Regions from separate parts of the Paenibacillus sp. cl130 genome, predicted to be linked through region 1. Evidence: predicted binding sites of a transcription regulator. Region 1 holds the regulator's gene; the other holds the start of a gene.
What was found. Region 1 encodes CtsR, which represses protease genes until heat stress. Its sites were predicted from a motif close to ATGGTCAATAAAGGTCAAACA; they were not measured.

Region 1 (16,607 bases):
AAAAATCCAAGAAGAAATTCAAACCAAAGCAAACATGGGGAATATTCGACGGACATGACTTGAATGCTAAACTGACTTTGTTACCCCTACAGGTATACATAAACGGTCAGGTTTTTGATATGGGGGGCATTGCTGGTGTGGCAACATGGCCAGAAAAGCGTCGCGGAGGCATGGTGTCACGTTTGTTGACGCATGCGCTTGAAGAAATGAAGTCTGCGGGACAAAGCCTTTCTTTTCTGCATCCATTCTCCTTTGCCTTCTATCGTAAATTTGGATGGGAAACGTATATTGAATATAAAAAGTACGTCATTCCCATTGATAAATTCCCTACAAAACTTAAAACAGAAGGTACAGTCAAACGCGATGTCAAAGATATTTCAGAACTGGACCAAGTGTATCAAGCGTATGCATCTCGTTATAATGGCACGCTGGTACGAGATAAGGAATGGTGGCAAGAGCGGATTTTAAATGAGAACTATCGAACTGCGGTATATTACTCTGAAACAGGCGATCCTCAGGGATATGCACTATACAAAATTGAAGATAAACAGTTGAATTGTGATGAGTTGGTATATGAAAATGAGACGGCTCGTCGGGCTTTATGGACTTATTTTGCAAATCATGACTCAATGATAGCCCAAGGTAAATTTAATTACGTTCCAGCAGATGACAATCTGCCATTTTTACTCGATGATCCACGAATTCAACAGGAAACGGTGCCTTATTTTATGGGTCGTATTGTGGATGCAGCTGCTTTTGTAAAGAGATACCCTTTTGAGCAGATTGGAGAGGAAACAAGTTTAACCTTAAGTCTGACAGATCGGTATGCTCCATGGAATGATGGATTATGGAGATTAACGATTACGACGAAAGGACAAGGCCATTTGGAGAGAGTGGATATAAGCTATTCATCTGAAAACGCCATAGTAGCTGACTTGAAACTTGGGATTCAGTCACTGACGACTCTGATGCTTGGCTACCAGCAGGCTGATGATCTGTATAAATGGGGTCGTATTGAAGGCAGCAATGAGTCTGTGTCTGCCCTTAAACGTGTAATACCAGTAAAACAAACGTTCTTATTGGATTTTTTCTGATAAAGGCCATTTAGTTCTTCTTAGGCTCCATCTTTCAGGGAACATGACTTGTGTGGTTATCATAATTTTCAAAACTCTTTCTGTAATGGGAAGAGTTTTTTTTATGGTATTGTATAAAACATAATTAGATTGCGAAAAATGGTATTGACCCCTTGGCAAAAATGAATAATGTGCTATAATATAAATATAGTCAAAGAAAGTCAAAGTCAATTAAGCCTAGTGTGATTCTGTAGAAGTACTATGCTGATGAATTAGCTTATAAGGTAATTTTGATAGCAAAGAAGTAAATGAGGATCGAAATGATTTGCGTATAGTTAGGAGCTGACTCTTATGAACATAAGAGAAGTGTATGATTAATCGCAAATAAAGGCCACACTAGAGACAAAACGGTACAATTCCAATGGATGTAGATCAGGCAATAGCCTGAATACAGCTTAGATTCGTGACTTTACCGTTTGGTTAAGTTCAATATACGGCGGACTCTGTGGAGCGTGAAATGTACTTGAATACTTGCGTTTCCGTTAGTGGAGGATGATGAAATGCGCAATGTTTCCGATATTATTGAACAATATTTGAAGAGTATATTGCTGGAAAGTCCCCAAGGTTTAGTGGAGATTCAGCGCAATGATCTGGCTGACCGCTTTTCCTGCGTGCCGTCGCAAATTAATTATGTAATTAGCACCCGGTTTACGCTGGAAAAAGGCTATGTGGTGGAAAGTAAACGCGGTGGCGGGGGCTACATTCGTATTCAGCGAATTCAGCTGCCTGCACAGCATGCCATCCATACACATCTTCATCAGAGCATCGGGGAGGAAATAAGCCAATCGGCAGCAGAAGGTCTGATTTATCAGTTAGAGGAAGCCCATTTTTTAAGCAAAAGGGAAGCTAATTTAATGAAGGCTGCTTTATCAAGGGATACATTATTACTGAAGCTTCCCTATCGTGATCAACTGCGAGCAAGATTGCTTAAGGCTATGCTGATCTCGTTGCTGGCGACCAAATAGTGTGTGAATAGAGACTAACGTTTGGATGTAGGGATTGGTATAAATCCTGACATTGAAGGAGGTGCTTTTATGCTGTGCCAAGAATGTAATATGCGGCCGGCAACTTTGCATTTCACCAAAATTGTGAATGGCGAAAAGACAGAGTTTCATATTTGTGAGACGTGTGCCAAGGAAAAAGGGGAGATGATCCCTGGAACACCTAACGGCTTTTCGATTCATAGCTTGTTGTCGGGGATGCTGGATTTTGACTCCAGTACAAAGAGCCAATCTCCAGGCCACAGTGGTCCGCAGAACCTGCAATGCAAGGATTGTGGCATGACCTATGCACAGTTTAGTAAGCTGGGACGTTTCGGATGCCCGTCGTGCTATCAATATTTTGATAGTCGTCTGGACCCTCTGTTCAAGCGTGTGCATGGCAGTACGAATCATGTTGGTAAAGTTCCGGTTCGCACTGGAGGCCGACTGAAGGTTAAACGGCAAATTGACGATTTGAAAAAAGAGATGCAACAGCATATTGTACAGGAAGAATTCGAATCAGCTGCTGAGCTTAGGGATCAAATCAGAGAGCTTGAAAAAGAAATGACTGAAGAGTAAAGTTTGTGAAGAGTAGGAGGGATGCGTAATGCCCAATATTCGATTTACGGAGAAGCCGCTAAGTGACTGGATGCGTGGTGATGCTGCGGATTCGGAGATTGTCATTAGCAGCCGGGTGAGAATTGCGCGTAACTTGCAGCATCTGCCTTTTCCCATGCTTGCTACCAATCAGCAGTCGGAAGAAGCACTTCAACGCTTGACGGATATCCTTCAGTATGATGATTTAGGCGGTTTTGGTACTTTCCATACGCTGAAAATATCCGAGTTGGATGAGATCGACAAGCAGGTGCTGGTTGAGAAGCATTTGATTAGTCCAAATTTGGCAAACGAATCTCGTAACGGTGCTGTTTTAATTAGCGATGATGAATCGGTTAGTGTTATGATAAACGAAGAGGATCATCTGCGTATCCAGTGCTTATATCCGGGATGTCAGGTTAGGGAAGCTTGGGAACGCGCTATGATTATTGATGATGCATTTGAAGCGCATGTTGATTATGCATTTGATGATCGGAGAGGTTTTCTGACCAGTTGTCCGACGAATGTCGGCACAGGTATGAGAGCTTCGGTGATGATGCATTTGCCTGCATTAGTTATGACTCATCAAATCAATCGTATATTGTCTGCTGTTTCACAGGTAGGTCTTACAGTTCGTGGCATTTACGGTGAAGGCAGCGAAGCGGTCGGAAATTTGTTTCAGGTATCTAATCAGATTACACTGGGACAAACCGAAGCGGAGATTATTGAGAATCTATATGGCGTGGTGCTACAAATTATTGAGCACGAGCGTTCTGCCAGAGAAAGGCTAATGAATGAATCTATGCTGCGAATTACAGATCGGGTGATGCGTTCATTCGGTATTTTGTCATATGCAGCAGTATTGGATTCCAAGGAGGCTGCACAGCGGCTATCCGATGTACGTCTTGGCGTAGATTTAGGGATTTTGGAGCGTCCTTCCACCGCAGCGATGAATGAGCTGAATGTGATGACACAACCCGGGTTCCTGCAAAAAAGCTTTGGGGATAAAATGAATACCGAAGAGCGCGATATGTACCGGGCGAAGCTGATCCGGCAAAAATTAGGCACAACCCTTTAATATATAGAATGATCTGAAATACACACTGTGGAGGTGCAGGATATATGATGTTTGGAAGATTTACGGAACGTGCACAGAAAGTGCTTGCTTTGGCTCAGGAAGAAGCTGTTCGATTGGGACACAACAACATTGGCACAGAGCACATTTTGCTAGGCCTCATTCGTGAAGGTGAAGGAATAGCCGCGAAAGCCTTAATCGGTTTAGGGCTGGGACTGGAAAAAATCCAGGATGAAGTGGAAACGCTGATTGGACGCGGTCAAGAGCAACCGACGAACATTGCCTATACTCCACGCGCCAAAAAAGTCATCGAACTGTCCATGGATGAAGCCCGCAAACTGGGCCATACCTATGTAGGTACAGAACATATTTTGCTTGGTCTTATTCGTGAAGGCGAAGGCGTAGCAGCACGTGTACTGAACAACCTGGGCATCAGTCTGAATAAAGCGCGTCAGCAAGTGCTTCAATTGCTCGGCAGCAGCGAGGCTGTTTCCAGCCATCATGGTGCTCCAGCTAATGTCAGCACGCCAACTCTGGACAGTCTGGCACGCGATCTGACGGCATCTGCGAAGGAAAACAACCTGGACCCTGTTATTGGGCGTAGCAAGGAAATTGAACGCGTAATTCAGGTGCTCAGCCGCCGTACAAAGAACAATCCGGTTCTAATCGGTGAGCCTGGGGTAGGTAAAACGGCGATTGCCGAAGGATTGGCCCAAAAAATCATAGCGAATGAGATTCCTGAAACGTTGCGCGACAAGCGCGTAATGACGCTGGATATGGGTTCTGTGGTAGCAGGCACCAAGTATCGTGGTGAATTCGAGGATCGTTTGAAAAAAATTATGGACGAGATTCGTCAAGCGGGTAATATCGTATTGTTCATTGATGAGCTGCATACACTGATTGGTGCTGGTGGAGCGGAAGGCGCAATTGATGCATCCAACATCCTGAAACCTGCTCTGGCACGTGGCGAGCTGCAATGCATCGGTGCGACCACGCTCGATGAATACCGCAAATATATTGAGAAAGATGCTGCTTTGGAGCGTCGTTTTCAACCAATTACAGTGGATCAACCTTCTCCAGAAGAGGCAATTCAAATCTTGTATGGTCTGCGTGACCGTTACGAAGCTCATCACCGTGTAAAGATCACAGATGAGGCTATTGAAGCGGCTGTAAAATTGTCAGATCGTTATATCACTGACCGCTTCCTGCCAGATAAGGCTATTGACCTTATTGATGAAGCGGGCTCCAAAGTAAGGCTGAATTCTTACACTGTACCGCCAAACCTGAAACAGCTGGAAAACCGTCTGGAAGATATCCGTAAGGAAAAGGATTCAGCGGTACAAAGTCAGGAGTTTGAAAAAGCGGCAGCGTTGCGTGATACAGAGCAAAAAATCCGTGAAGAGCTAGACGTGACGAAAAACCAATGGAAAGAACAACAGGGTCGTACAGATTCTGAAGTTACACCAGAGGATATCGCTCAAGTCGTTGCAATCTGGACAGGTGTTCCAGTCAGCAAGCTGAAAGAGGAAGAAACACACCGCTTGTTGAATATGGAAGAGTTGCTGCATGAGCGGGTAATTGGACAGGATGAAGCAGTTAAGGCAGTAAGCCGGGCGATTCGCCGGGCACGTGCCGGACTGAAAGATCCGAAGCGTCCAATCGGTTCCTTTATTTTCCTCGGCCCAACTGGGGTTGGTAAAACAGAATTGGCACGCGCCTTGGCTGAATCCATGTTTGGAGATGAAAATGCGGTTATCCGTATTGATATGTCCGAATATATGGAGAAGCACTCCACGTCCCGTCTGGTAGGAGCACCTCCAGGGTACGTTGGATATGAAGAAGGCGGTCAGCTGACTGAGAAGGTACGTCGTAAGCCATACTCAGTTGTGTTGCTGGATGAAATTGAAAAAGCACACCCAGAAGTATTCAATATTCTTCTGCAAGTGCTGGAAGATGGTCGTCTAACAGATTCCAAAGGTCGTGTCGTCGATTTCCGTAACACACTCATCATCCTAACATCTAATGTTGGTGCACAGGCGATTAAACGTAACTCCACGCTTGGTTTTACAGCTGTAGTGGACGCTGGGGCGGATTACGATAATATGAAGGGCAAAGTGATGGATGAACTGAAGAAAAGCTTCCGTCCTGAGTTCTTGAACCGGATTGATGAAATTATCGTTTTCCATTCTCTCGAAGAAAAACATATTGCCGAAATTGTGTCACTCATGTCTGAGGAGCTGCGTAAGCGCCTGAATGAGTATGAGGTGGACTTCGAGTTGACAGATAACGCTAAAAAATTCCTTGCCAAGGAAGGCTTTGATCCAGCGTATGGTGCGCGTCCATTGCGTCGTGCAATCCAGAAGCATATTGAAGATCGCCTGTCCGAGGAACTGTTGACTGGCAACATTACTAAGGGTGACTCTCTCTTCATTGATGAGGAGAATGGTGCATTGACTGTAACGAAAAAGGATAATGTATCTGCCAAGTCCTAAAGCAGTTTACTAAATAAATAGTAGAAAAGGGTGTCTCGCAGGCTGGAAAGCTATTGCGAAGACACCCTTTTTGTGTATAAAACACGGTAAAATGGTTGGGTAAATGCTTTGGGAAAGTTTGTGATATTGCTTTACGTCCGCCAAGCTTCAATGGTAAACTTTTATTGTTACAGCTCTTTCTGGGCTGTATGAACATAAATTTGACATTATCGTCGTCAATAAGGAGCCCAGGAATAAAGTATGGCTAAAGTGAAAACTAAATTTTCCTGTACGGAATGTGGTTATGAATCGCCCAAATGGTACGGAAAATGTCCTGGATGCCAGGCATGGAATTCCATGGTCGAAGAAACGGAAAGCGTTGTAAAAACTCAAGGAATGGGGTCTTCCCTTCTTACTCATAGCACAAAAGACAAGCCACTCCCTATTATAGAGGTGGAGAGTGGCAAAGAAACACGAATTTTGACGGGAATTGGCGAATTGAATCGAGTACTTGGTGGAGGTGTGGTGCCGGGTTCACTCGTTTTGGTGGGCGGTGATCCGGGAATCGGTAAATCTACGCTTATGCTGCAAACATCTAATGAGCTGGCTTTAACTGGTTTAAAGGTGCTGTACGTGTCTGGTGAGGAATCTGTCCGTCAAACGAAACTACGTGCAGATCGGCTTGGTGCCTTGTCCCCCAGCCTATACGTATTATGTGAGACGAATTTGGAGACGATTGAAGAAGCGGTGGACAGCTTGAAGCCGGAATTTTTGGTCATCGACTCGATACAGACCGTATATTTGCCTGAGGTGACGAGTGCACCAGGTAGTGTGGCTCAGGTGCGGGAGTGTACTTCACGCTTTATGCGAATTGCCAAGGGGCTAGGTATTGCTACGGTATTGGTGGGACATGTGACCAAGGAAGGGGCCATTGCAGGTCCACGTTTGTTGGAACATATGGTTGATTGTGTGCTTTATTTTGAAGGAGAGCGTCATCATACGTATCGGCTTTTGCGTGCAGTTAAAAACCGTTTCGGTTCTACAAATGAAATTGGTATTTTTGAAATGGCTGAAAGCGGTTTGCGTGAGGTGTCAAATCCTTCTGAACTATTCCTGTCTGAACGACCACTGGGGGTAGCGGGTTCTACTGTTGTAGCCAGTATGGAAGGAACCCGACCTGTATTGGTTGAACTGCAAGCATTGATTGCAGCTACGCATTTTCCATCTCCGCGCCGAATGGGCACAGGAGTCGATCATCATCGAATGGGATTAATCATAGCCGTGCTAGAAAAGCGGATGGGCATGTTTTTGCAAAACCAGGACGCCTATCTCAACGTAGCTGGAGGCGTGAAATTGGATGAACCGGCGGTGGATTTGGCTATAGCTGTGAGCATTGCTTCCAGCTTTAGGGATGCTCCTACCAAGCCGTACGACGTGATTTTTGGCGAGGTGGGACTGACAGGTGAGGTGCGTGCGGTATCCCGAGCAGAACAGCGAGTACGGGAAGCGGAGAAACTAGGTTTCAAACGGGTGATCATGCCGGAGAAAAGCTTGAAGGGCTGGACACATCCGAAAGGGATTCAAATTATAGGAGTAGGAACGGTGGCAGATGCACTGGCAGCCGCATTAGATTAGGGGGCATTGAGAATGAAAGAAGCGAGCCAACTGGATAAAATGAACGATTTGCTGCGGCTTGTGGCACCGGGAACTCCCTTTCGCGACGGGTTGGAAAACGTTTTGCGTGCCAAAACGGGTGCTCTTCTGGTCGTTGGCTATAGCCCAGAAGTTATGGAAGTGGTGGATGGCGGTTTCTCCATTAATTGTGATTTTTCGCCGAACTATTTGTATGAGTTGGCTAAAATGGACGGCGCAATCATATTGAGCGAGGATTTAAAACGAATTTTATATGCCAATACGCAACTGATTCCGGACTCCTCCATTTCTTCAATTGAAACAGGAATTCGGCACCGGACAGCAGAACGAGTTGCAAAGCAGACTGGCAAACTAGTGGTTTCTATTTCCCAGCGGCGTAATATTATTACCTTGTATCAGGGGACATTACGGTATGCGCTCAAGGAAATCGGGGTTATTTTGACGAAAGCCAATCAGGCTATTCAGACGTTAGAGAAATATAGATCCGTGTTGGGGCAAGCCTCTACGAATTTGACAGCATCTGAATTTGAAGAGCTGGTTACCATGCCGGAGGTCGTTAATGTCATCCAGCGGATCGAAATGGTGCTGCGCATCAAAATGGAGATCAAACGATTTATTAACGAGCTCGGAAATGAGGGCCGTCTGATTAGTATGCAGATGGAAGAGCTTGTCAGCAACATTGAGGAAGAAGCATGGTTGCTGTATAAGGATTATGCCAAAGACGATAGCGACGAGAAGATTCGTGAAATTATATTGGGACTCAAACGTTCTACGGACGACGAATTGTTAGATGTGAATCATATTGTACGTTTACTAGGCTACCCTTCTTCAGCTGCGACATCAGAAGAGTATATTGCTGCACGCGGCTATCGGGTACTGAACAAGATACCGCGTTTGCCGAATGTGATTATTCATAATCTGGTGGAGCGGTTTGGACGTTTTCCGCATGTCATGACAGCAACGATAGAAGAACTGGATGAAGTGGATGGTATTGGAGAGGTTCGTGCGCGTACGATTAAAGAAGGTCTTAAACGTTTGCAGGAACAAGTTTTCATTGACAGGCAAATGTAAATGTAATACAGTGAAAGGATTATAATGGAACAATTCATACATTGAGGTGAAGAGATGATTACCAAATCAATTCCGAACATGTGTACCTTAGGTAACTTGTTTCTCGGAATGATCGCCATTTTATTGGCTGTAGACGGAAAATACAGTCTTGCCGCTATTATGGTTATTGTCGCCATGTTGTTGGACGGACTGGATGGAAGGATGGCCCGGGTCCTGAATGCCCAAAGCGAATTCGGTAAAGAACTGGACTCCTTATCAGATATGATATCTTTTGGTGTTGCTCCCGCAGTTATTATGTACATGGTTGCTTTTCATGATGCGAATTCGGCTCTCGCTTGGACGGTTACTGCCATTTTCCCGATGTGCGGAGCGTTGCGTTTGGCTCGATTTAACGTACGTCCTGGTGTACCAGGTTATTTTACGGGTTTGCCAATTCCGGCAGCAGGTGGCGTATTAGCCACTTTATCCTTATTCCATAACGATATTTCATTGTTATACATGTCGATTGCCATGTTGCTGGTTTCTTATTTGATGGTCAGCTCCATGAGATATCCTAATTTTAAAAAGGTCGGCCTCCCCAAAAAAGCGATCTGGGTTGCTCCATGGGTCGTAATTGCAGCGGTGGTGTTGGCTGTTAAATTCCCTGACCAGCTGTCGAAGCTGATTTTTGTACCGCTGGTGCTGTATGCATTGTATGGCATGAAGCTGAACATTCGTAAGCTGTCACGCAGACGTGGACGTGGTCGGGAGCGTTCCAGTCAGGAAGAACAGGACGATCAATATCGTCATTCACAGCGTTAGTATCAAGCAAGAATAAGAATAAGCATTTATTTCCTTGAAGCATTTCAGGGAGATAAATGCTTTTTTTTATGCATAAAAAGTGAAAATACAGGGTTAGTTATGATGAAAATGGATCATACTGGTAAGAGAAATGCTATGTATCCAATAAATAGCAGACTATATGAAAAGAAAATAAAGGAGGTATAGAGACTCAATGTGGAGAAAGGCTATTTTAACTTTTACAGGATTGTGCGGAGCATGGTTTGGCTATACGTTATACCAGCGGGTAGGAGGCATTGTAACGTGGATGCCGCAATGGTTGAGTGATGGGTCTTTACCAGGAATGATTGTTTGGATGATGGCGGGAGCAGTGCTATTTATGGCTGGGTGTTCATTCGCAGGGGCATCCGTGGCGAATCGGTTGCAGCAGGGCATTGAAGGCTTGGTACGAATTCCGATGAACGAGATGATGGCAGGTGTGATTGGTTTAGCGGTGGGATTGATACTTTCCTTAGCAGTTTACCCGCTTTTTTCATGGTTGGGGGCCCCGGGTCAACTTATCCAGACGGCTGTTACCGTGATATGCGGATATGTAGGATTGATGGTTGGGCTAGAAAAGCGGGACGAGCTGTCATCCTTTTGGAGTTCTGGTTTTTTTGGTCGGGGAACGGGTGTAGAAGAACGCAAGCTGGAGGAACATAAAATATTGGACACCAGCGTCATTATAGATGGGCGTATTGCGGATATTTGCAAGACAGGTTTTATTGAAGGAACAATTGTAATTCCTGAATTTGTGCTGGAGGAGCTTCAGCATATTGCAGATTCATCAGATTTACTTAAGCGTAATCGTGGACGGCGAGGTCTGGATATTTTGAATAAAATCCAAAAAGAACTGGATGTAAATGTACTCATTTACGAAGGTGATTTTGAGGAAATTTCAGAGGTCGACAGTAAGTTGGTTAAGCTGGCAAAGGTGTTACAGGGTAAAGTTGTAACTAATGATTTTAACCTGAATAAAGTATGCGAACTTCAAGGTGTATCAGTGCTGAATATTAACGATTTGGCGAATGCAGTGAAGCCTGTCGTATTGCCCGGTGAGGAAATTATGGTGCAGATTATTAAAGACGGCAAGGAGCATGGGCAGGGTGTAGCCTATCTGGATGATGGCACGATGATTGTTGTAGAAGGCGGACGTGACTATATTGGCTCTCTGATGGAGGTGCTGGTCACGAGTGTACTTCAGACCTCAGCCGGCCGTATGATCTTTGCCAAACCAAAATTATTGGAAAAAGCTCAATAAACGCGGTATGATGAAGTAGATGTGTTATCATACGGATCGTCCAAGTGCGATCAGGGCAGGAGTTATTTGAATGAACAATCGGGTAGGAGTTGTCATTGTGGCAGCAGGGCGCGGCTCCCGTATGGGGACGCAGGAGAGCAAGCAATTTCTGCTTTTGCGGGACAAGCCCATCTTCATACATACACTTGAAATATTCGCAGCTATGCCCGAAGTGGATGAAATGGTGATGGTGACTGGGACAGGAGATGTGGAACGCTGCCGAGATTGGATTCATCAATACAAAATCGGTAAAAATGTACGGGTGGTGGCTGGTGGCAGTGAACGCCAGCATTCGGTTTATCGCGGTCTGCGCCACTTACAAGCGGGTTGGGTGATGGTGCATGATGGTGTGCGTCCACTAATTCAACCTGAGCTTGTACGTTCATGCCTTGAGGCAGCCCAGCGTACTGGTGCTTCTGTAGCAGCAGTACCTGTAAAGGATACAGTCAAGCAAGTGAACGGGGATGGTATCATTACAGCAACGCCGGATCGCCGAAGTCTGTGGAGTATTCAAACGCCACAGACTTTTCGTCTTTCCGATCTGCTGCGAGCCTATGAGGAAGCGGAGCAGTCGGGATTCTTGGGAACAGATGATTCTATGCTGATAGAGCGGCTAGGAATTCCGGTTACTGTCGTTCAAGGCAGCTACAAGAACATCAAAATTACTACGCCTGAGGATTTGGATATGGCGGCGTTATGGGTAAAAACAGAGGGAGAGGATATCAAGTGATCAGAGTGGGACAAGGATTTGACGTCCACCAGCTGGTGGAAGGAAGGCCATGCATCATCGGAGGTATAAACATTCCGTATGAAAAAGGTTTGTTGGGCCATTCCGATGCAGACGTGCTGCTACATGCCATTAGCGATGCCATCTTGGGCGCGCTTGGCTTGGGAGACATCGGGAAGCATTTTCCGGATAACGACCCAGAATTTAAGGATGCTGACAGTCTTAAGCTACTGGAGCATGTGTGGGGACTAGCTAAAGAGCGAGGATATCGCTTGGGGAATATTGATTCTACGATTATCGCACAAAAGCCCAAAATGGCATCGTATATTCCGCAGATGAATGAAGTCATCGCTCGGGCGCTGGAAGCAGAGGAGCTATCCCAGGTGAACGTCAAGGCGACCACGACAGAGCAACTCGGGTTTCCCGGACGGGGTGAAGGAATCGCGGCTCAATCGGTTGTCTGTCTTATCAAGTAAATGCTATCATCTTGAGTAATTCAATTTGGAGGAGATTATATGAGCACGGAAGTTCGTGTACGTTATGCACCAAGCCCTACAGGGCATCTGCACATTGGAAATGCCAGAACGGCATTATTTAATTATTTGTTTGCCCGCAATCAAGGTGGGAAATTTATTATTCGTATCGAAGACACAGATGTGAAGCGCAATATTGAGGGCGGAGAAGAAAGCCAACTTAAATATTTGAAATGGTTGGGTATGGACTGGGATGAGAGCGTAGACGTGGGAGGCGAGTTTGGACCTTATCGTCAGACTGAACGCTTGGACATATATAAAACGTACTGGCAGGATTTGCTGGACCGTGGTTTGGCTTACCGTTGTTACTGCACTGAAGAAGAGCTGGAGCGCGAGCGTGAAGAGCAGACGGCACGTGGGGAGACACCACGCTATTCTGGGAAACATCGTGATCTAACAGAAGAACAGTGCCAAGCATTTGAAGCAGAGGGCCGTGTACCAAGTATTCGTTTTCGCGTACCGGAAGATCGTGAATATACGTTTGACGATATCGTAAAAGGTCAAATTACATTCAATTCCAAGGAAAGCGGCGATTTTGTTATCGTCAAAAAGGATGGTATTCCGACATATAACTTCGCTGTAGCAGTTGACGATTATTTGATGAAAATATCGCATGTACTACGGGGCGAAGACCATGTTTCCAATACACCGCGGCAGTTGATGATCTTTGAAGCTCTTGGCTGGGAGCCGCCACGCTTCGGTCATATGACGCTGATTGTAGGCGAGGATCACAAAAAGCTCAGTAAGCGTAACGAATCCATTATTCAGTTCATGGAGCAGTATGACAAGTTGGGCTATCTGCCAGAAGCTATATTCAACTTTATTGCACTGCTGGGCTGGTCCCCGGAAGGCGAAGAAGAGATCTATGATCGGGAACAACTGATTTCGATTTTCGATCCTAATCGTTTGTCCAAAAGTCCGGCTGTGTTTGATACAAATAAGCTTGCTTACCTGAACAATCACTATATTAAAAAGGCTGATCCTGAGCGAATTGCCAGCATGGCGATTCCACATCTCCAGGCAGCGGGGCTGTTGCCGACTGAACTGTCTGCGGAACAACTGGATTGGGCTAAGGCCCTGGTTCGCTTATACCAGGAACAGATGACTTCTGCAGCCGATATTGTAGCGTTGTCTGAGTTGTTTTTCCGTTCACATCTGGAACTGGATGCTGAAGCAGCAGCTGTATTGGCCGAAGAGCAGGTTCCGGAGGTACTTAGAGCTTTTGCAGGTAAAGTTGAAACGAGCGAGGAATTTACAGCTCCACAAATGGCTAAGCTGATCAAGGAAGTTCAAAAGGAAACCGGTTTTAAGGGAAAACAACTATTCATGCCGATTCGTGTGGCTCTTACAGGCCAAACTCATGGACGGGATCTGAATGAAACTATCTTTTTGCTCGGACGTGACAAGGTACTGGATCGTCTTAAGGCACAAATTAAAGGCTGATGTTTCTTGTCAATTTGTTGTCTTTTCGCTATAATGACTCCATTGATACGGATTGATATTTACGTGTAAAGGCTGCGAACAGGAGAAGTACACTGCATAAGGGCATCTGCCAGAGAGGACGGTCGAGGGGAAACCCCAGGCTGAGAGCCGTCCAGATGACCTGCGGAGGAAATGCGCCTGGGAGCCGTGCGCCCGAACTCTCATTAGCGTCAAATGCTGATGTGACAAGGGCGTGCCGAGTCGTTCCCGTTACAGGACGCTAAAGACGAACTGCTCTGCTTTTTTATGCAGCAGGTATGTTCGAAGCAGAGTGGGACCACGTTCATGCGTCTCTGCAGCTTAGGCTGCGGAGGCGCTTTTTCTTTTTTATCAGACTCAGACTCATTATAGATAGAAAAATGTCGAAGAGTGCTGGTGGATGCGAAAATTGGCGGAACGTGAAGTGTTGTGATGATGCGGCAAGGATATGAAGGGAATAGGAGGGCGACATGTTCAGACATTTCAAATCCGACATTCAGACTGTTTTGGATAATGATCCGGCCGCCCGGAGTAAGCTTGAGGTCATTTTTACGTATTCCGGCGTTCATGCCCTTTGGGCACACCGAATCGCACATTGGTTTTATTTGCGAAACTGGTGTACTCTAGCCCGTGTTATATCCCAGGTATCGAGGTTTATGACAGGCATTGAAATTCATCCTGGCGCTCGTATCGGAGATCGGCTGTTCATTGACCATGGCATGGGAGTTGTCATCGGTGAAACCTGTGAGATTGGCGACGATGTCGTATTGTATCAGGGGGTCACACTCGGCGGGACTGGGAAAGAGAAAGGGAAGCGCCATCCGACCATTGGGAATAATGTTGTTATCGGCTCTGGTGCGAAGATATTGGGCTCTTTTACGATTGGGGCACAGTCCAACATTGGCTCCAACTCGGTTGTGCTCAAAGAAGTCCCACCAAACAGTACGGTGGTGGGCATCCCGGGGCGAGTTGTCAGACAGGATGGTAGGCGGCCAGACCGACTTAGTCATCAATTGCCTGATCCGGTTGTGGACTCTATGAGAGAACTTCAACGGGAAATTGAACGTTTGCGTGCAGAAATATCTGATTTGAAGGATGGGCCATCCGCTCAGAAACATCAGGTGACCCAAGAGAATAAATTAGAAAAATGATTTTCATGAGGGAGGAACATAACAATGCCGCTTCAAATTTATAATACAATGACGAGGAGTCGGGAGCCTTTTGTGCCACTGGAGCCTGGAAAGGTTAAAATGTATGTATGCGGACCTACCGTGTATGATTACATTCATATTGGCAATGCACGACCTGTAATTGTATTTGACGTGGTGCGGAGCTACCTGGAGTACTTGGGCTATGATGTAAACTATGTGGTGAATTTTACGGATGTCGATGATAAACTAATCCGCAAAGCTCGGGAACTTGATATGGATGTTTCGGCAGTTGCTGAGAAATTTATTGCTGCCTACCATGAGGATCTGGCAGGATTGAATGTTCCTGCTGCCAGCATGAACCCTCGTGTAACAGAGAGTATGGACCTGATTATTGATTTTATTAAGGAATTGGTAGACAAAGGCTATGCTTATGAAAATGATGGCGATGTATTCTATCGGACCAAAAAGTTCAAAGATTACGGACAACTATCAGGTCAAAATCTGGAAGAGCTTCAGTTCGGAATTCGCATCAATGTGGATGAACGCAAGGAAAATGCCGAGGATTTTGTACTCTGGAAGGCAGCGAAGCCGGGTGAAATTCATTGGTCGAGCCCTTGGGGAGATGGACGACCAGGCTGGCATATCGAATGCTCTGCTATGGCTCGCCATTATTTGGGGGATACACTGGATATTCATGGGGGCGGACAGGATCTGCAATTTCCGCATCATGAATGTGAATGCGCACAATCTGAAGTGATTACGGGTAAGCCTTTATCTCGCTACTGGATGCATAACGGATATATTCGCATAGATAATGAAAAAATGTCGAAATCACTCGGTAATGGTATTTTGGTTAAAGATTTGCGCGCTCACCATAAGCCGGAGGCTTTACGTTATTTTATGTTGTCGACACATTACCGGAATCCGTTGAACTATAACCAAGAGACTATGAGTCAGGCGGAGAACAGTGTCGAGCGGATCGCCAATGCAGTTGCCAATGTGAAGCATCGTTTAGCTAATGCGCTGGAAGGTAATGGGGGAGTATCGACGGAACTGCAAACGAAGCTCGACGGAATTTTGCAGCAGTTTGGCGAAAAAATGAATGATGATTTCAATACACCTGATGCGATTACTGCTGTATTTGATTGGGTTAGCGAAGCAAACCATTTGTTGCAGCGAGATGTCGTACATCAGGCGGAACTACAAGCTGTATTGCATACCTTTCATTCGATGAATAGCGTACTTCGCATTTATTCGGAACCGAGTGAAGAGTTGCTGGATGACGAAATCGAGCAGTTAATTGCAGAACGTGTCGAAGCTCGTAAGACCAAAAACTGGGGTAGAGCTGACGAAATTCGCGATCTGTTGGCTGCAAAAGGCATTGTGCTTGAAGATACGGCACAGGGTATGCGGTGGCGGCGAAAATGAGTGATAAGCCAATGAACTCAGAAGCATCGGAAGGTACGGGGAACTGGTTCCCGTACCCTGCATCCAAGCCAGCCCGTTTGATGCCCCCCATTGCACTAGCTTACATTGGTGATGCAGTGTACGAGGTAGCTGTCCGGCAATATTTGTTGGCTCAGCCTAACCTGCGTCCAAACCATCTGCATCGGCGAGCCACAGGGCTAGTCTCCGCCAA
Region 2 (16,607 bases), on a different contig from region 1:
TTCATAATGAAAACACTAGTAGGAAAGATGAAAGTCGGCTTATTAAACTGATCCAACGTATAATAGACTATGGAGAGAACAAGCGTCTCATCTTAACAACAAGAGAATACATTCTTCGTCAAGGGCTTCAAAAACAACCTATGTTGAAGGGAACGTTAGAAAAATATGCTCTGATATGTACGATGGAGAAATATAGTAATGCTGAAAAGGCCAACATTTTATTTCAACATCTCTACGCCTCAAACCTAGAACATGAACATGTTACTTATCTTTTTCACAATTGTAGTCAAATAATAAACCATGATAATTATAACCCACGGGTACTTGCACTCTATCTAAATAAAGAACCCGATAAAGTGACTTCCGCAGAAGAGTGTTTTATTGAACTATGTGATTATTTCGATAACCCTGGTGCATTCTGGGAGGATATCTTTTTAGAACTTAGTCAAGAGGCACAGATTGTAGCTCTGCTTTTGCTAATTTCTTCAACACCCATGAATCTGGAAGATATGAAACGCTGCTATGCACAATATATAGCTACTCGTTCAAACCGGATGGGGATAAAGAAGCTAAGTGACAGTATCTCCGAACTTGAAAAAACAATGATTAAGTCCTTTTATAGTGATGAAGAAGACGAAATTTTATTGAAGTTCAATATGCCCTCTGTACAAGATTTTCTATATTATTATATTGAAGAAAATACTGAACAGTTTATTCCTGAGCTTATACAATGCTGTGCTTATTACAATCAACTTCAGTTTCTACTCGAACATTTCTCTAAGAGATCTAGCAAACAAATTACGGAAATGCTAGAGCAACAATGTATATTACATTATGTAGATTATCCTTATTGTTATACCGAACCTGATGGCAGTTGGAATTGGGAATCTGATGGATTAGATGATTTACCTAATGGGGAAGAAGAACTTCATAGGTTCTTTCAAATGCTCCATTATTGTGATCCTCATTTCCATCCCACACTCTTTAATTTTTTGAAAAGTGAAATTAATAATTATTGTTTAACTATGGGGCATGGAAATATAGAAGCGCAGTATATGGATCTTCATAACTTACCTGATATTATATTTCGATGCATAAAAAAAGGAATGCATTTCAATGGCAGAAATATTATAAATCAATTTTACCAAGAAGCATTTAGTGTGTATCATTACATGGCTATGGAAAAATTTCAGGAAGTGTTTCCAGATGAGTATAGCATTTACCATGAGAATTATTCCCCAAAAATAAAAAAAGAATTAAAAGCTATCTTGTTGACCGAAATAGAATTACTTGATGATTTATGTATGGAAATTGAACTTGATATGCTTGTTGATAATATTCCAGAAATACTCAATCATTTTGGCCTTCGATACACCAATCAATTTGGAGAAAAGATAGCCTCTTTATGCGGCCGAAAGCCGATATTAGTGCAAGAAGAAAGTATAGTTAAAACTGACAACAATATATATATAGATGAAGAAGAACAATCATTAGAAATTGTAAAAGAAGATGCAGAAAATTGGCTTTTCGGTCCAAATGAAATCCCCCTCGATGATGAGCAGATTTCAGAATTTATAACTGAGAGCGATCTTCAACCCTCTCTAAAAAAAGAACTACGAAAAATACTTAAAAACAATCGCCATCACTATATTCATGACTATTTACACACAAGGGAATCAATTACACTGTCTCTCGCAGCATTGCATGAACTTGGGAATCTTCCTGATGTGGAAAGCAGTTTATGTATAATAGTAATTCAACATTTACTCCAACAAAACACAAATTCAGTAATTATTAACCTAATCGGTTTCTGTGCTGAAACTTTTGGTTCATTCATGTATTTAGATGAACCCGTGATCCGTGCCTCGGAATTTTTATCAAGCGATATATACAATCACTATTTGAAAAACGATCCTATTCTTTGCAAGATTGTCTTTGGAAATCTTGTCCTCCAAGATTCACAATGGGTCCGTTTCCTTCACATTCCTATTTACACTTTCTGTTATGCTTTTACAACATGCATGGAGTACAGGAATGAAGAAGATTCCGGTGGAGAATCCCGTCAAGAGTTCTGGAAAGAGGTGTGGGGTAATAATTTTGACAAATTAAAACGTACAATTAAATACAATAAAGGAACTCAGAATAGTATTTATTATGCTGAATTCGGAATCTACTATTTTAAAAATTATGATTGGGAGGGGCGCATGTACAGAATGTATCAAGAATTAGACCCCTTCCAATTTAATCGACTATATGTTAGCCCCAAAATTGAAGGTTACTTAAATCAACTTAATTATGAAAGTGAAGAAAGCAGAGTGAAAAATCATCTTGATCTCTGTAAATACGAATTTTATTATGATGATTCCGGAACTCCCCATTCTTCGACTGCTTTCATTTCTGATGAGTTATCGATGTTTGAGCATCTAAATCTTACTAAAAATTTGGACCCATATCCTAAACAACTAAGCAAAAGTAAGTTTAAGGAATTGAAGAATAATAGCGATATTTGCAATAAGCATAACGAAAATTGGTCAGTTGCAGTCTATAAAATCAAGGACGTTGAACTGTTGAAAGAGATCGGAGCCTACGAAGAAACATTAGGTTTAATACAGGAGTTAGAGAAAGTTCATGTTAAATTTTGTTCTGGGGATTATTCATCGATTCTATGATACGGTACAGATGAATTTATTTATTTTCTTTAGTAGAGCGCTACCCCAATACTTGAGCATTGAATTAATCCAGCATAGCTTCAACATCAGTTGGGAAAAAAAAGCGACCAATTATGGTCGCTTTTTTCATAATACATAATGGAGGCGAGGGGAGTCGAACCCCTGTCCGAAGATAACGACACATAAGCTTCTACGGGTGTAGTGACAGTTTTGATGTCACCCTAGAAACTCCCTGTCACCGGATTCCCTTCGGGTCAGCCTGATTATCTTCTTCAGCTCACCCCAGGCGGAGATGAGACAGCGTATTCCACTATTTGTTAGCCCCTATCCCAGTCACATGGACGATGCTGGGTAGAAGCACGCACACAGTTTCTTAGGCTGCGAAAGCGTAGTTGTTTTGTTGTTTGCCGTTTAATAGGCTTTAGCGTTGATGAAGCGGACGCGTCCCCACTACCCGCTACCCATGCTCGAACTATCCCCGTCGAATCCATAAACGCCCCCTTATTATAAAAGGGCTCCACGGATAAATCCGGAAATACCGGAGCATAAGCATGCATAATATCAAAAGCTGAATTCTAAGATTCAACACTCGAACAAAGTTAAAAGCTTTAAAACTGACTACTTCGTTAGTATAGCATATTACAGGTCATTACGAAACGAAATGAAGCCATTTAAGCCTTATAAAATAGCACCATTACAGGAACAAGTAACTTCTCCACGTAATTTGTACCATACAATAATACAGCAACTTATCTCGCAATTTTCTGTTTCTCACGCAAAGCGCGCTGGATATCACGCTGTGCATCACGTTTAGCGGCAGCATCACGTTTATCATACTGCTTTTTACCTCTACCCAGTCCGAGCAAAAGCTTGGCATAACCATTGCGAACATAAATCTTTAACGGAACAATCGTGTAGCCTTCCTGTTTGGACAATCCGATAAGTTTGCGAATCTGCTCTTTATGCAACAGCAGCTTACGCGTACGCGTCGGATCAGTAGGATTATTACGATTGCCTTGCTCAAAAGGACTGATATGCATATTGTGAATATGAATTTCGCCATTACGGATCGTAGCAAATGCATCACTTATATTAGAACGACCATTCCGTAGAGACTTAATTTCTGTTCCCGTTAGCACCATGCCCGCCTCGTAAGTGTCCTCAATAAAATAGTCATGGGAAGCTTTTTTGTTCTGGGCGAGCACTTTCCCGTCTGCCTTCTTACCCATGAATACCACTCCTTATGAATAACGTAATTCACTCTTGAAATCCAGGCATCAAAATCCGGCTACAAAGAGCCACCTAGAAATATATTGTAACAAATTTCAGATGGTAAAAGCAAGAAAGGTCAAGCCTTCTACATTTCTAACTGCACTTATATCACACTTAAAACCAAGCGGCTTCCATCCAATACAGCAGACAGAAACCGCACGTATACCTATGCTTCAAATCAGCTTCATACACTGCAATGAAAGCTCCAGCCTTCAAAGTAAGTAAGCTCTAGCTACCTACTTCTTCTTTTTCCGCACAAAGCCCGCGGTGCTATTGCCGCCACTTCCGCCCTTATTCTTCCGCTTGCGACGTGCTGCGCCTTCACCGTTTGGTCTGGCATCACTACCTGGTGTAGCTGCTCCGCCGATGAAAATACCGCTGGCAGACGTCTTCTTCCGTCGCTTGCTTGCCCCGGATGCTGGCGAGTTATACCCGCCCTTGCCACTGCCAAAGCCGAAGCTGCTAGCTGAGCCGGCTCCAGCTCCGTTTCCACCGCCGCGCCCTGAACGACCTGCGGTGCTAATACCTCCGCCACCTACGCCTGAACCGGCTTCTTTAGGCTTCCCGGCAGCATCACGACCGCCTTTACGCTCCCTGCCAGCCTTGTCTTTACCACCCTTACGTTCGCGCCCTTCATGGGGTTTGCCTTTACCTCGGCCCTCACCGCCACGCGCAAAACCTCCGCCCTGTCCTGAACCGCCCGTCCGTTCACGGCGTTGCCGTTGCTTCATATCGACAAGTTCAAAGTCAATTGTGTAATCTTCCATGTTCACACGCGCGACGCGAACCTTAACCTCATCCCCAATGCGGAACACCTTGGAGGTGCGTTCGCCAATCAAAGCCATATGCTGCTCGTCAAAGTGGTAATAGTCGTCCGTAAGCGCACTCAGACGCGTCAGACCCTCCACTGTATTGTCCAGCTCAATGAACATCCCAAAGCTGGTTACACTGCTGATGATGCCTTCGAACTCCTCGCCGACCTTGTCCAGCATGTATTCAGCCTTTTTCATCTGCTCTGTATCACGTTCTGCATCCACAGCCACACGTTCACGCTCGGAAGATTGCTGCGCAATATCAGGCATACGTGCAGTCAAATATTCCTGACGCTCGGCTGTTAAAGCCCCGCCGTTCTCCAATACCTCACGAATGACACGGTGAATCACCAAGTCAGGGTAACGACGAATCGGCGATGTAAAATGAGAGTAATACTCCGCTGCTAGCCCAAAATGTCCTGTCGTTTCCGCATCATACTTTGCCTGCTTCATCGAACGCAGCATCATCGTGCTAAGCACGGTTTGCTCCTTCGTACCCTGAATATCTTCCAGCAACGTTTGCAGTGCACGCGGATGAATGGAATTTCCTCTACCTTTGATCTGATGCCCAAAATTAGCCGCGAAAGCCATAAAGTTTTGCAGCTTCTCCGGATCTGGGTCCTCATGAATCCGGTACAAGAAAGGTACTTTGAGCCAATGGAAATGTTCGGCTACCGTTTCATTGGCCGCCAACATAAACTCTTCAATAATTTGTTCAGCTATCGTACGTTCTCTCTTCACAATATCTACAGCTTTTCCTTCATTATCCACAATCACTTTAGCTTCATCAAAGTCAAAATCAACCGCACCTCGGCGCATTCGATTAGCACGCAGCTTCAATGCCAATTCCTTCATCGTGCCGAATACATCAACGAGATCCTTGTACCGTTCCATCAGTTCAGCATCTTCCTCTTCGAGGATTTTGCGAACGTTAGTGTACGTCATCCGTTCCTTCGTTTTAATCACACTGGTGAAAATATCATGCTTTACAACCTTCATATGCTCATTGAATTCCATCTCACAGGATAAAGTCAGTCGATCCACCTGTGGATTCAAAGAACATATTCCGTTCGAAAGTCGATGTGGAAGCATAGGAATGACACGGTCAACCAAATACACGCTACAACCGCGGTTATATGCCTCCTGATCCAGCTTAGAGTTCTCACGCACATAATACCCTACGTCGGCAATATGAACGCCCAGACGGTAGTTCCCGTTCGGCAAGCGCTCTACATTTACAGCATCATCCAGGTCTTTAGCATCCTCACCATCAATGGTAACAATGATCTTATCACGCAAATCGCGCCGTCCCTGACGTACAATCTCTTCTTCCGTAATCGCGTCGGGAGCATTCTCCGCTTCCTCTGTAACTTCATCTGGAAAAGCTTCCGGAAGCTGATGCTTGCGAATAACTGACAAAATGTCGACGCCCGGATCATCCTTATGACCCAAAACTTCCAACACTTCGCCTTCCGCCGCTGCTCGTCCTTCTGGATAGCTCACAATACGCACAACGACCTTTTGACCGTTTACGGCTCCATTGAAGCTTGTTTTTGGAATGAAAATATCCCGGTTAATACGCTTATCATCCGGCAGAACGAAACCATATGCTTCGTGGCTCTGAAACACGCCTACTACTTGAAGCACTGCACGCTTCACGATCCGTACAACTTCACCTTCTAATCGACCGCCCGCAGGTCCCTTCGAGGACACTCTTACCAGTACCGTATCTCCATTCATCGCACTTTTTAAGTCGTTCGCATGAATATATACATCCGGGTGCTCCCGGTCCTCTGGAATCAGAAAGGCAAATCCCTTGGCATGAGCCTGCAAACGCCCACGCTGCAAATCCATCCGTTCCGGCACGCCATAACGGTTTGTGCTGGTCAGCAGGATTTTCCCCTCTTCCTCCAAGGAATTCAAGAGCTTAAGAAATTCACGGAAATCCTCCGCATCCTTAATATCAAAGTGCTGCTCCAGCTCCTGGTAAGTCATGGGTTTGTATGCAGTCTCGCGCATAAAATCGAGTAGTTGTTGCTCTGTTATCATAATATTGTCCACCTCGGGTGACCTTTAATTTTCAGTAATAAATCCGCATGTCCTTGTTCCTGATACAAGGCTCTTAATATACTCATACCCTAGTATACACGAATTTAATCGACGGCATCCCTGCCTGTCCAAAATCTAAAAAAAGCCCCCGTTTCCCGCGAAACGAAGGCTTAAGGTACATATTTATCTTATTTTGCAAAAAATGCAACTAAAACAGAAACGATCATAAAACCCGCACCCAAAACAGCAGTTGCACGTTGTAAAATCAAATCCATACCGCGAGCTTTTGTTTTGCCGAACAGATGCTCAGCACCGCCAGAGATGGCACCGGACAAACCTGCGCTTTTCCCCTTTTGCAGTAAAACAACCGCAATAACAGCAATCGAGAACACAACGAGCAGCACTTTCAAAAAGATTTCCATGAAAAATCCCACCTCCTGAGCTTATACATCTGTTTTGCAAAACAACACAGCCTCTTTTATGAAAACATGTACATATCATGTTATAAATAGCCGGAAATTAACGCAAAACACTATTTTTATTCTACCACAGCTTCCAGTAGATAACAACAGTTATACAAGTCACTCAGCCATTAAGCCTTTGCAAAGTTATGTATTCTCATACACATCCATAATAACAAAAAAACAGACCTGCCCGCGGTGGCGAGTAGGTCTGTTTTTTAATGCGTAAAAGCTTTGAGCGTTGAGACTTCGTGATCATGAACCATGAGTCAGAGGCGCCATCAGCATTTTTGCGCAATATTATTTTTTCAGGTTGTAGAAAGATTTCAGGCCGTGGTATTGAGCCAGTTCACCCAGTTGATCCTCAATGCGGAGCAATTGGTTGTACTTCGCAATACGGTCAGTACGGGAAGGAGCACCTGTTTTAATTTGGCCTGCATTTGTTGCAACAGCGATATCAGCGATTGTGCTGTCTTCGGATTCACCGGAACGGTGAGAGATAACAGCTGTGTATCCTGCGCGTTTAGCCAATTCGATAGCATCGAAAGTTTCAGTCAGCGTACCGATTTGGTTTACTTTGATCAGGATGGAGTTACCGATGTTTTCATCGATACCTTTAGCCAGACGCTCTGTGTTTGTTACGAACAGGTCGTCACCAACCAATTGGATTTTGTTGCCCAATTTTTCAGTGAGCAATTTCCAACCTTCCCAGTCATCTTCGGAGCAACCATCTTCAATAGTGATGATTGGGTATTTATCAACCCAAGAAGCAAGCAGGTCAACGAACTCAGCAGAAGTGAAGGATTTGCCTTCGCCTTCCAGAGTGTATTTTCCATCTTTGAAGAACTCAGTGGAGGCAACGTCCATACCGAGGAATACGTCAACACCTGGTTTGTAACCAGCTTTTTCGATCGCTTCGATAATAGTGGACAGAGCTTCTTCGTTAGATTTGAAGTTAGGAGCAAAACCACCTTCATCACCAACAGCTGTGTTCAAACCTTTGGAGTTCAGTACGGATTTCAGGTTGTGGAAGATTTCTGCGCCTACACGCAGAGCTTCTTTGAATGTAGGAGCGCCTACAGGCAGAACCATGAACTCTTGTACGTCAACGTTATTGTCGGCATGAGCGCCACCGTTAACGATGTTCATCATTGGCACTGGCAATTGTTTAGCATTGAATCCGCCCAGGTAAGTGTACAGTGGCAAGCCCAGAGCTTCAGCAGCAGCGCGAGCTACAGCCATGGATACAGCCAGAATTGCGTTTGCACCCAATTTACCTTTGTTATGTGTACCATCCAATTTGATCATCAGCGTGTCGATTTCTACTTGGTTCACAGCATCCAAGCCGATTACTTCAGGAGCAATAATTTCGTTCACGTTTTTAACAGCTTGCAGAACGCCTTTACCCAGGTAACGGGATTTATCGTTATCACGAAGCTCTACAGCTTCGTGAGCGCCTGTGGAGGCACCGGAAGGAACGATAGCACTACCGATAGCACCGGATTCCAGATATACTTCAACTTCAACCGTTGGGTTACCACGGGAGTCGAGGACTTCGCGAGCGTACACGTCAGAAATAATAGTCATTTGTACTTAATCTCCTTTGTGAATCATGATTTATTGGTCAAGCCTATACTTATTAAATCAAGCTTACTTGCGGGATGCAATCATAGATTTTCCTGTCATTTCCGCAGGTTGCGGAAGTTGCATCAAATCCAGAAGCGTTGGAGCTACGTCAGCCAGTATTCCATGCTCACGCAAAACGATATTTTCGTCAGTCAAAATGAACGGAACCGGATTAGTTGTGTGAGCTGTGAACGGACGTCCCTGCTCATCAATTTCCATATCCGCGTTACCATGGTCAGCAATGATAATAACCACGCCGCCTTTGGCTTTAACCGCATCTACAACACGTCCAACACATTCATCCGTCGTCTCTACCGCCTTAATCGTTGGCTCCAGCATACCGGAGTGTCCAACCATATCCGGATTGGCAAAGTTCAGGATAATCGCATCATGCTTGTCGGCTTCGATTTCCTTAACAGCAGCATCCGCTACTTCATACGCACTCATTTCCGGCTGCAAGTCATATGTAGCCACTTTAGGCGAGTTGATCAAAATACGAGTTTCGCCAGGAAGCTCCACATCACGTCCGCCACTGAAAAAGAAAGTAACGTGCGGATATTTTTCAGTCTCAGCAATACGCAATTGCTTTTTGTTGTTTTGAACCAACACTTCACCAAACGTGTTATCCAGGTTTTTCGGTTCGTAAGCTACAAAGCCTTCAACCGTTTCGCTGAACAACGTCAGGCAAACAAAGTGCAAATCTTTAGGCAATTTCGGGCCACGGTCAAAACCACGGAAGTCCGCGTTTGTAAATACCTGAGACAGTTGAATCGCACGGTCAGGACGGAAATTGAGGAAGATAACAGAGTCATTGCTTTCGACCAGCCCTACAGGACTTCCGTCAGCCTTCACAATAACCGTTGGCTCCACAAATTCGTCGAACACTGATTTTTCATACGATTCTTTCAATGCTTCCATTGGATCTGTGTATTGAGGGCCTTCTCCGTATACGATTGCACGGTAAGATTTCTCCACACGTTCCCAACGTTTGTCGCGGTCCATAGCATAATAGCGTCCTTGTACAGTCGCAATTTTGCCTACGCCCACTTCTTGAATTTTGGCGATCAGTTGCTGCATGAAGCCTACGCCGCTGTCAGGCATAACGTCGCGTCCATCCATGAAAGCATGAATGTACACTTCAGTTAAGCCTTCTTTTTTCGCCAAGTCCAGCATAGCGAACAGATGGCTGATATGGCTATGCACGCCGCCGTCAGACAACAGTCCGTACAGGTGAAGTTTCGTGTTGTTCTTCTTAGCATGTTGCACTGCTTTAACCAGTGTTTCATTGTCGTAGAACTCACCGTCACGAATGGACTTCGAAATACGAGTCAAGTCTTGATATACAATTCGGCCTGCGCCGATGTTCAAGTGACCTACTTCGGAGTTACCCATTTGTCCTTCAGGCAGACCCACTGCTTCGCCAGAAGCCGTCAGCGTTGTATGAGGATACTGTTGTAAATACCGGTCGTAATTCGGTTTGTTGGCCTGCGCAACCGCATTACCTTCTACGGTGTCACGCAATCCGAACCCGTCCATAATAATTAAAGCTACCGGTTTTGGTGCTGTCATCTTACTTCGCCCCCTCAACAAGCGCGATGTACGACGCCGGTTGAAGACTGGCACCGCCCACAAGCGCGCCGTCGATATCGCTTTGACCCAGGTACTCAGTAACATTTTCAGGTTTTACACTGCCACCATACTGAATACGTACAGCATTTGCTGTATTTTCATCATACAGCTCTTTAATCAGACTACGGATATAGGAAATCACTTCATTCGCATCCTGCGAAGTGGAGGATTTGCCTGTTCCGATGGCCCAGATTGGCTCATAAGCAACAACTACTTGTGCAGCCTGATCCTTAGCCAAACCAGCAAAAGCTGCTACAGTTTGCACTTTTACAACCTCTTTGGTTTGTCCAGCTTCACGATCTTCCAGCTTTTCGCCTACACATACGATTGGAGTCAGGTCATGACGGAATGCTGCATGAACCTTTTTGTTCACCGTTTCGTCTGTTTCATTAAAATATTCACGACGCTCGGAGTGTCCGATCACAACGTAGTCTACGCCCAGATCTTTCAGCATTCCACCGCTAATTTCACCTGTAAATGCGCCATCTTCTGCAAAGTGCAGGTTTTGTGCTCCAATTTTAATAGACGTGCCTTTTACTGCTTCAACCAGAGCAGGAAGATTCGTAAATGGTGCGCAAATCACGCTTTCCACTCCTGCAACCTCTGCTTTGCCTTTGATCTCTTCGATGAAAGTTTTAGCTTCTGGTACGGTTTTAAACATCTTCCAGTTACCCGCGATAATCGGTGTTCTCAATGGTTTCAACTCCTAACTATTAGGTGCCCTAAAGCTTTATTCACGCATATTGCGTTTGATTATTTATCGTTCAGTGCAACGACACCCGGAAGTGCTTTGCCTTCCATAAATTCCAGAGATGCGCCGCCGCCAGTGGAGATATGATCCATTTTGTCAGCCAAGTGGAATTTTTCAGCCGCAGCCGCTGAATCACCGCCACCAATGATGGTGTATGCTTCAGTTGTTGCGCAAGCTTCCGCTACTTCACGAGTACCACCAGCGAAAGGTTCGATTTCAAATACACCCATTGGTCCATTCCAAACAACCAATTTGGAGTTTTTGATCACATCTGCATAGATTTTACGTGTTTTCGGCCCGATATCCACGCCTTCCCAATCTGCAGGAATGCCGTCGATATCCACAATGTTTGTGTTCGCCGTAGCGCTGAAATCGTCAGATACAACAATATCAACCGGAAGGTAGAAGTTTTTGCCGAGCTTCTTCGCTTTTTCGATAAATCCAAGAGCTACGTCCAGTTTGGATTCATCCAGTAGGGATTGACCCACTTCATGACCTTGAGCTTTGAAGAATGTATAAGCCAAACCACCGCCAATGATTACGTTATCTGCAATGTTCAGCAGGTTGTCAATCACGTCGATTTTGTCTTTTACCTTGGAACCGCCGATAATGGCTGTAAAAGGACGATCTGGGTTTGAAAGAGCTTTACCGATTACAGACAATTCTTTCTCCATCAGCAAGCCGGAAACAGCCGGAAGAAGATGCGCGATACCTTCTGTGGAAGCATGAGCACGGTGTGCTGCACCAAATGCGTCATTCACGAAAACGTCGGCCAATTCAGCAAATTGCTTCGCCAATTCAGGATCATTCTTTTCTTCCCCTGCATAGAAACGTACATTTTCAAGCAACAGCACGTCGCCGTTTTGCAGTTCAGCCACTTTCGCTTTAACAGCTTCGCCTACCGATTCGTCCACTTTAACTACTGGTTTTTTCAGCAGCTCAGACAAACGTACGCCAACAGGAGTCAGACGCATGGATTCAACAACCTGACCTTTTGGACGTCCAAAGTGACTCGCCAAAATAACTTTTGCACCTTTTTCAATCAGGTAGTTAATGGTTGGCAAGGTTTCACGAATACGCTTGTCATCCGTAATTTTACCGTCCTCAACCGGAACGTTAAAATCTACACGAACAAACACCCGTTTTCCATTCAGTTCTATATCACGTACGCTCTTTTTGTTCATCTCCATATTCCTCCGCACCCTTATAATTTTACGAATCAGGAATTCAAGGCACATTTGATATATAAAGAGCGGAAACAATAACCTGTTTCCGCTCTATGATGTTGCTCAATAAGACTGTTCTTATTTAGCCAGTTTTGCGAAGTATTCCAACGTGCGGATCAATTGTGCAGTGTAAGACATTTCATTGTCATACCAAGCTACAGTTTTCACCAGTTGTTTGTCGCCAACAGTCAGAACTTTAGTTTGAGTTGCATCAAACAAAGAACCGAAAGTAAGACCTTTGATGTCGGAAGAAACGATTTGATCTTCAGTGTATCCATAAGTTTCAGGATCGGAAGCTTCTTTCATCGCAGCGTTGATTTCTTCAGCAGTTACGTTTTTCTCCAGAACTGTTACCAGCTCAGTCAGGGAACCTGTAGGTACTGGAACACGTTGAGCCGCGCCATCCAATTTACCTTTCAACTCAGGGATAACCAAACCGATTGCTTTAGCAGCACCAGTTGTGTTAGGAATGATGTTTTCAGCTGCTGCACGAGCACGACGGAAGTCTCCTTTAGCATGTGGAGCATCCAAAGTGTTTTGGTCGCCAGTGTAAGCATGAATTGTAGTCATCAAGCCTTCAACGATACCAAATTTATCTTGCAGTGTTTTAGCCATAGGAGCCAGGCAGTTTGTTGTGCAAGAAGCACCGGAGATTACAGTTTCAGTTCCGTCCAGAATTTCATGGTTTACGTTGTAAACGACAGTTTTCATGTCGCCAGTAGCTGGAGCGGAGATAACAACTTTTTTAGCGCCGCCTTTCAAATGTTTCTCAGCAGCTTCTTTAGTTGTGAAGAAACCTGTACATTCCAGAACGATGTCTACACCCAGGTCTCCCCAAGGCAGTTCTTCAGGGTTGCGGTTAGCCAAAACTTTAACTTCTTTACCGTTTACTTTGAAGAAGCCGTCATGTACTTCTACTTGTCCTTGGAAATTACCTTGTGTTGTATCATATTTCAACAAATGTGCCAACATTTTGGAATCTGTCAAGTCATTGATTGCTACTACTTCAATACCTTCCACGTTTTGAATCCGGCGGAAAGCAAGGCGTCCAATACGTCCGAAACCGTTAATACCAACTTTAACTGTCATGAGTGAGTTCCTCCCAAAGTTCGTTTAGTTTAGTTTTATATATTCAAGACAGACCCGAAAGCCCGTCAAGACAACATTATTCATAAATCCTATATTAATCATTTAAATAACGACTTACAATCTCAACAGCAGCGCCTTCGTCGGTGACTAGAATGTCCTCTTGCCCGAAACGCAGTACCGCATGAATAGCGGCCGCCTTGTTTTTGCCTCCAGCTACACCTAGAACCGTATCGGTACGCCTAATGTCCTCCAATCGGAGTCCAAGCGTCAGCATTCTGTGAACAACGACGCCATCTTCGTTAAAGTAATAACCAAACGATTCGGCTACCGCTCCTTCACTGCTGATCTGGGCAAAGGTTTCGGGATCAAGTTTACGTCTATGTGCCATCGCTATGGCGTTGCCTATCCCGTGAATGATGATACGACTCTCGCGAATCAGGTTCAATATATCCTGAATGTTCGTATCTTCAAGCAAGGAGTTGTAAGCATGATTGCTGAGCAAATCCGGTACATGGAGCAGACGGTATTGAGCGCCTACCTTGCGAGCCATTGTGGAAGCAATTGTGTTGGCCTGCATTTCCATGCTTTCTCCCAAACCCCCGCGTGCCGGTACAAACCACCCACCCTTAAGTGGGCCATTAGAAGGTAGTGCCAGTTGTTCCGCCACGTCGGCAATTGTCGTGCCACCTGTTACAGCGACCACATCCTCGTCGTCCATAACACTCAGCAACGCTTTTGCTCCAGCGCGCCCCAGCTCCTGCTTTGTTAACGGAGAAGCATCCGAATCCCCTGGAACGACAACCACCTTCCTCAAACCATAGGCTTGACGAATCTGGTCCTCCAATTGGGACAGGCCGAACAAGTTGTTCGCAATCGGCTCCAGCTGTTCCAGCAGATCCAGTCCTGCTTTGCTCACCTTCATGCCTACACTCTCAATCTCAATTAGCCCCTGAGCTTTAAGAAGATCGGTTTCGGCGCGCAACACGCGCTCAGTCATGTTCAGTGAAGCTGCCAGTGTTCTGCGTCCAACAACATCGGACAGCATAATCTGATGCAGGATCGTGTACCTTTTTTTCAAAACATCCATGAGGTCGGGCAGAAGCTGCTTCTGTATTTCTAATATCTTTCGCATGCTTTCCACTCCCGCACACTTCTAAGTTCTGTCTCTAATGCTCTATCTCTAACTGGTCTCAAAACGTCCCGGGATAACTTTTTAAGTCCCACGTATATCTTAACCAATATTTGCTCCATATGCAAGTCTATCTGAACCTATATTTCTCAACCATTTATCTGAATATGCGCATTTAATAAAAGCTTGCAATTCACTGCTGTATATCATATAATCATCTTTGTTTCCAATTAGCTGTTTAATTAGTTAGTTGTTTGCATTGAATCAACTATGCGCCCGTGGTCCAACGGATATGACGTAGGCCTCCGGAGCCTGAGATCGAGGTTCGATTCCTCGCGGGCGCGCCATTTTAAATGAACGCTTAGATGCTTCTATATAATGTTTTAACCAATAAGAGCGCTGAGGGCTCTTTTTTTTAATCATTAGTTTGACTTTCTTTGACTTTTTGTTTGAAATTGTTTATCATGTGGTTAATACGGTAACAGTTTATAAATAAGGGACGTGTAATCGGCATGTCCACCAAATCCACTAACGATATTTAAGGGAGGTTTTTTGACGTGAGCTATGTTCCTATGGTAGTAGAACAAAGTAACCGCGGCGAACGCGCCTATGACATTTATTCCAGACTGTTAAAGGATCGCATTATTTTGTTAGGCTCGGACGTCAATGACGTTGTAGCCAACTCTATAATTGCGCAAATGCTGTTTTTGGCTGCCGAAGATCCTGAAAAAGATATTCACTTGTATATTAACAGCCCTGGCGGTTCCATTACAGCTGGCATGGCCATTTTCGATACGATGCAATACATTAAACCTGACGTATCTACGATTTGCGTAGGTATGGCGGCTTCCATGGGCGCGTTTTTGCTGAATGCAGGCGCCAAAGGTAAACGTTTCGCTTTGCCAAACAGTGAAATTATGATTCACCAACCCCTGGGTGGTGCACAAGGCCAGGCAACGGATATCGAAATCCGCGCACGCCGCATTCTGAAAATGCGTGATAAACTGAACCGCATTCTCGCAGATCGCACAGGCCAACCACTGGAGCGCATTGAAAAAGATACAGACCGTGACTACTTCATGTCTGCTGATGATGCCAAGGAATACGGTATTATTGATAAAGTGCTAACTAGCTCCTCTCCAGAAGGTGTATAAGAGAAGAAATTTACCTCTTTCGATAACTGGTAAATGAAAAAGCTGCTCCGGACTTTCTTATCCGGTAGGCAGCTTTTTTGCTTTATTGTTTTTTAGGTTATAGACAATTGGACTTATTTATTTCTACTATTCATTCTGTCCCGCAAAAGGCTTTCCGCCTTGAGGCAGAAATTGACCGAACGAGTAGGTAAACTCCGGAATTCCATACGCGTATGGCGCATAATCATACAAATCAAACACGATTGTTACTCCACTGTTCGTCACATAAAAATTCTGATCTGCCGCCAGCTCTTTAAATTTGCCGAATCCTTCGCCAGCCTGAAGTGCATCGATTTTTTTCTTCAAATCAGCATTGAGGAACTTTTTGTAGTTCGGATTTGCCTTCAATACGTCAGACAATTGCAGCAGTTTACCATCAGCGAGCGAGAACGTATATCCTTTACGTGCCGTCATGCCATGCGCGCCACCCGTATACGAGTAGTCCTGCATAATCACACTCAGAATACCATCTTTGTTATAGGCAATCACAAAATCATTTCCGAACTCATACGGTCTTTCTGTTGTAGCCTCTCCCTCAGCCATCATCTTTTTGCCTGCTGCCAATATACCTTCTGCATGCTTTTTAAGCACATTGTTAATGGCCTGTTGAGCCTCAGAATTCAGCTGGCTACCGCTGATTTGCGGGTACTTAATTTTGTAGGACACCTTCGCACTACTCGAAGCTGGAAGTGTTTGAGACG

Region 2: a site for CtsR is predicted at 15,138-15,158, ahead of clpP (ATP-dependent Clp endopeptidase proteolytic subunit ClpP). Genes of this name have one in related genera too.

What each region holds. Positions count from the first base shown of each region.
Region 1 is NZ_FOYG01000015.1:45,969-62,575, reverse strand. Features, by position in the region: gene eis (GNAT family N-acetyltransferase) at 1-1,094, shown strand, start outside; gene BM358_RS25680 (CtsR family transcriptional regulator) at 1,634-2,098, shown strand; gene BM358_RS25675 (protein-arginine kinase activator protein McsA) at 2,168-2,692, shown strand; gene BM358_RS25670 (protein-arginine kinase McsB) at 2,721-3,785, shown strand; gene clpC (ATP-dependent protease ATP-binding subunit ClpC) at 3,830-6,274, shown strand; gene radA (DNA repair protein RadA) at 6,515-7,888, shown strand; gene disA (DNA integrity scanning diadenylate cyclase DisA) at 7,901-8,977, shown strand; gene pssA (CDP-diacylglycerol--serine O-phosphatidyltransferase) at 9,032-9,778, shown strand; gene BM358_RS25645 (PIN/TRAM domain-containing protein) at 9,972-11,057, shown strand; gene ispD (2-C-methyl-D-erythritol 4-phosphate cytidylyltransferase) at 11,128-11,826, shown strand; gene ispF (2-C-methyl-D-erythritol 2,4-cyclodiphosphate synthase) at 11,823-12,299, shown strand; gene gltX (glutamate--tRNA ligase) at 12,339-13,799, shown strand; gene cysE (serine O-acetyltransferase) at 14,288-14,968, shown strand; gene cysS (cysteine--tRNA ligase) at 14,993-16,396, shown strand; gene BM358_RS25615 (Mini-ribonuclease 3) at 16,393-16,607, shown strand, end outside.
Region 2 is NZ_FOYG01000009.1:189,142-205,748, forward strand. Features, by position in the region: gene BM358_RS22120 (nSTAND3 domain-containing NTPase) at 1-2,669, shown strand, start outside; RNA gene ssrA (transfer-messenger RNA) at 2,806-3,170, opposite strand; gene smpB (SsrA-binding protein SmpB) at 3,419-3,898, opposite strand; gene rnr (ribonuclease R) at 4,178-6,802, opposite strand; gene secG (preprotein translocase subunit SecG) at 6,991-7,224, opposite strand; gene eno (phosphopyruvate hydratase) at 7,564-8,850, opposite strand; gene gpmI (2,3-bisphosphoglycerate-independent phosphoglycerate mutase) at 8,914-10,458, opposite strand; gene tpiA (triose-phosphate isomerase) at 10,460-11,212, opposite strand; gene pgk (phosphoglycerate kinase) at 11,272-12,453, opposite strand; gene gap (type I glyceraldehyde-3-phosphate dehydrogenase) at 12,574-13,584, opposite strand; gene BM358_RS22170 (sugar-binding transcriptional regulator) at 13,679-14,716, opposite strand; tRNA gene BM358_RS22175 (tRNA-Arg) at 14,986-15,060, shown strand; gene clpP (ATP-dependent Clp endopeptidase proteolytic subunit ClpP) at 15,271-15,867, shown strand; gene BM358_RS22185 (PdaC/SigV domain-containing protein) at 15,994-16,607, opposite strand, start outside.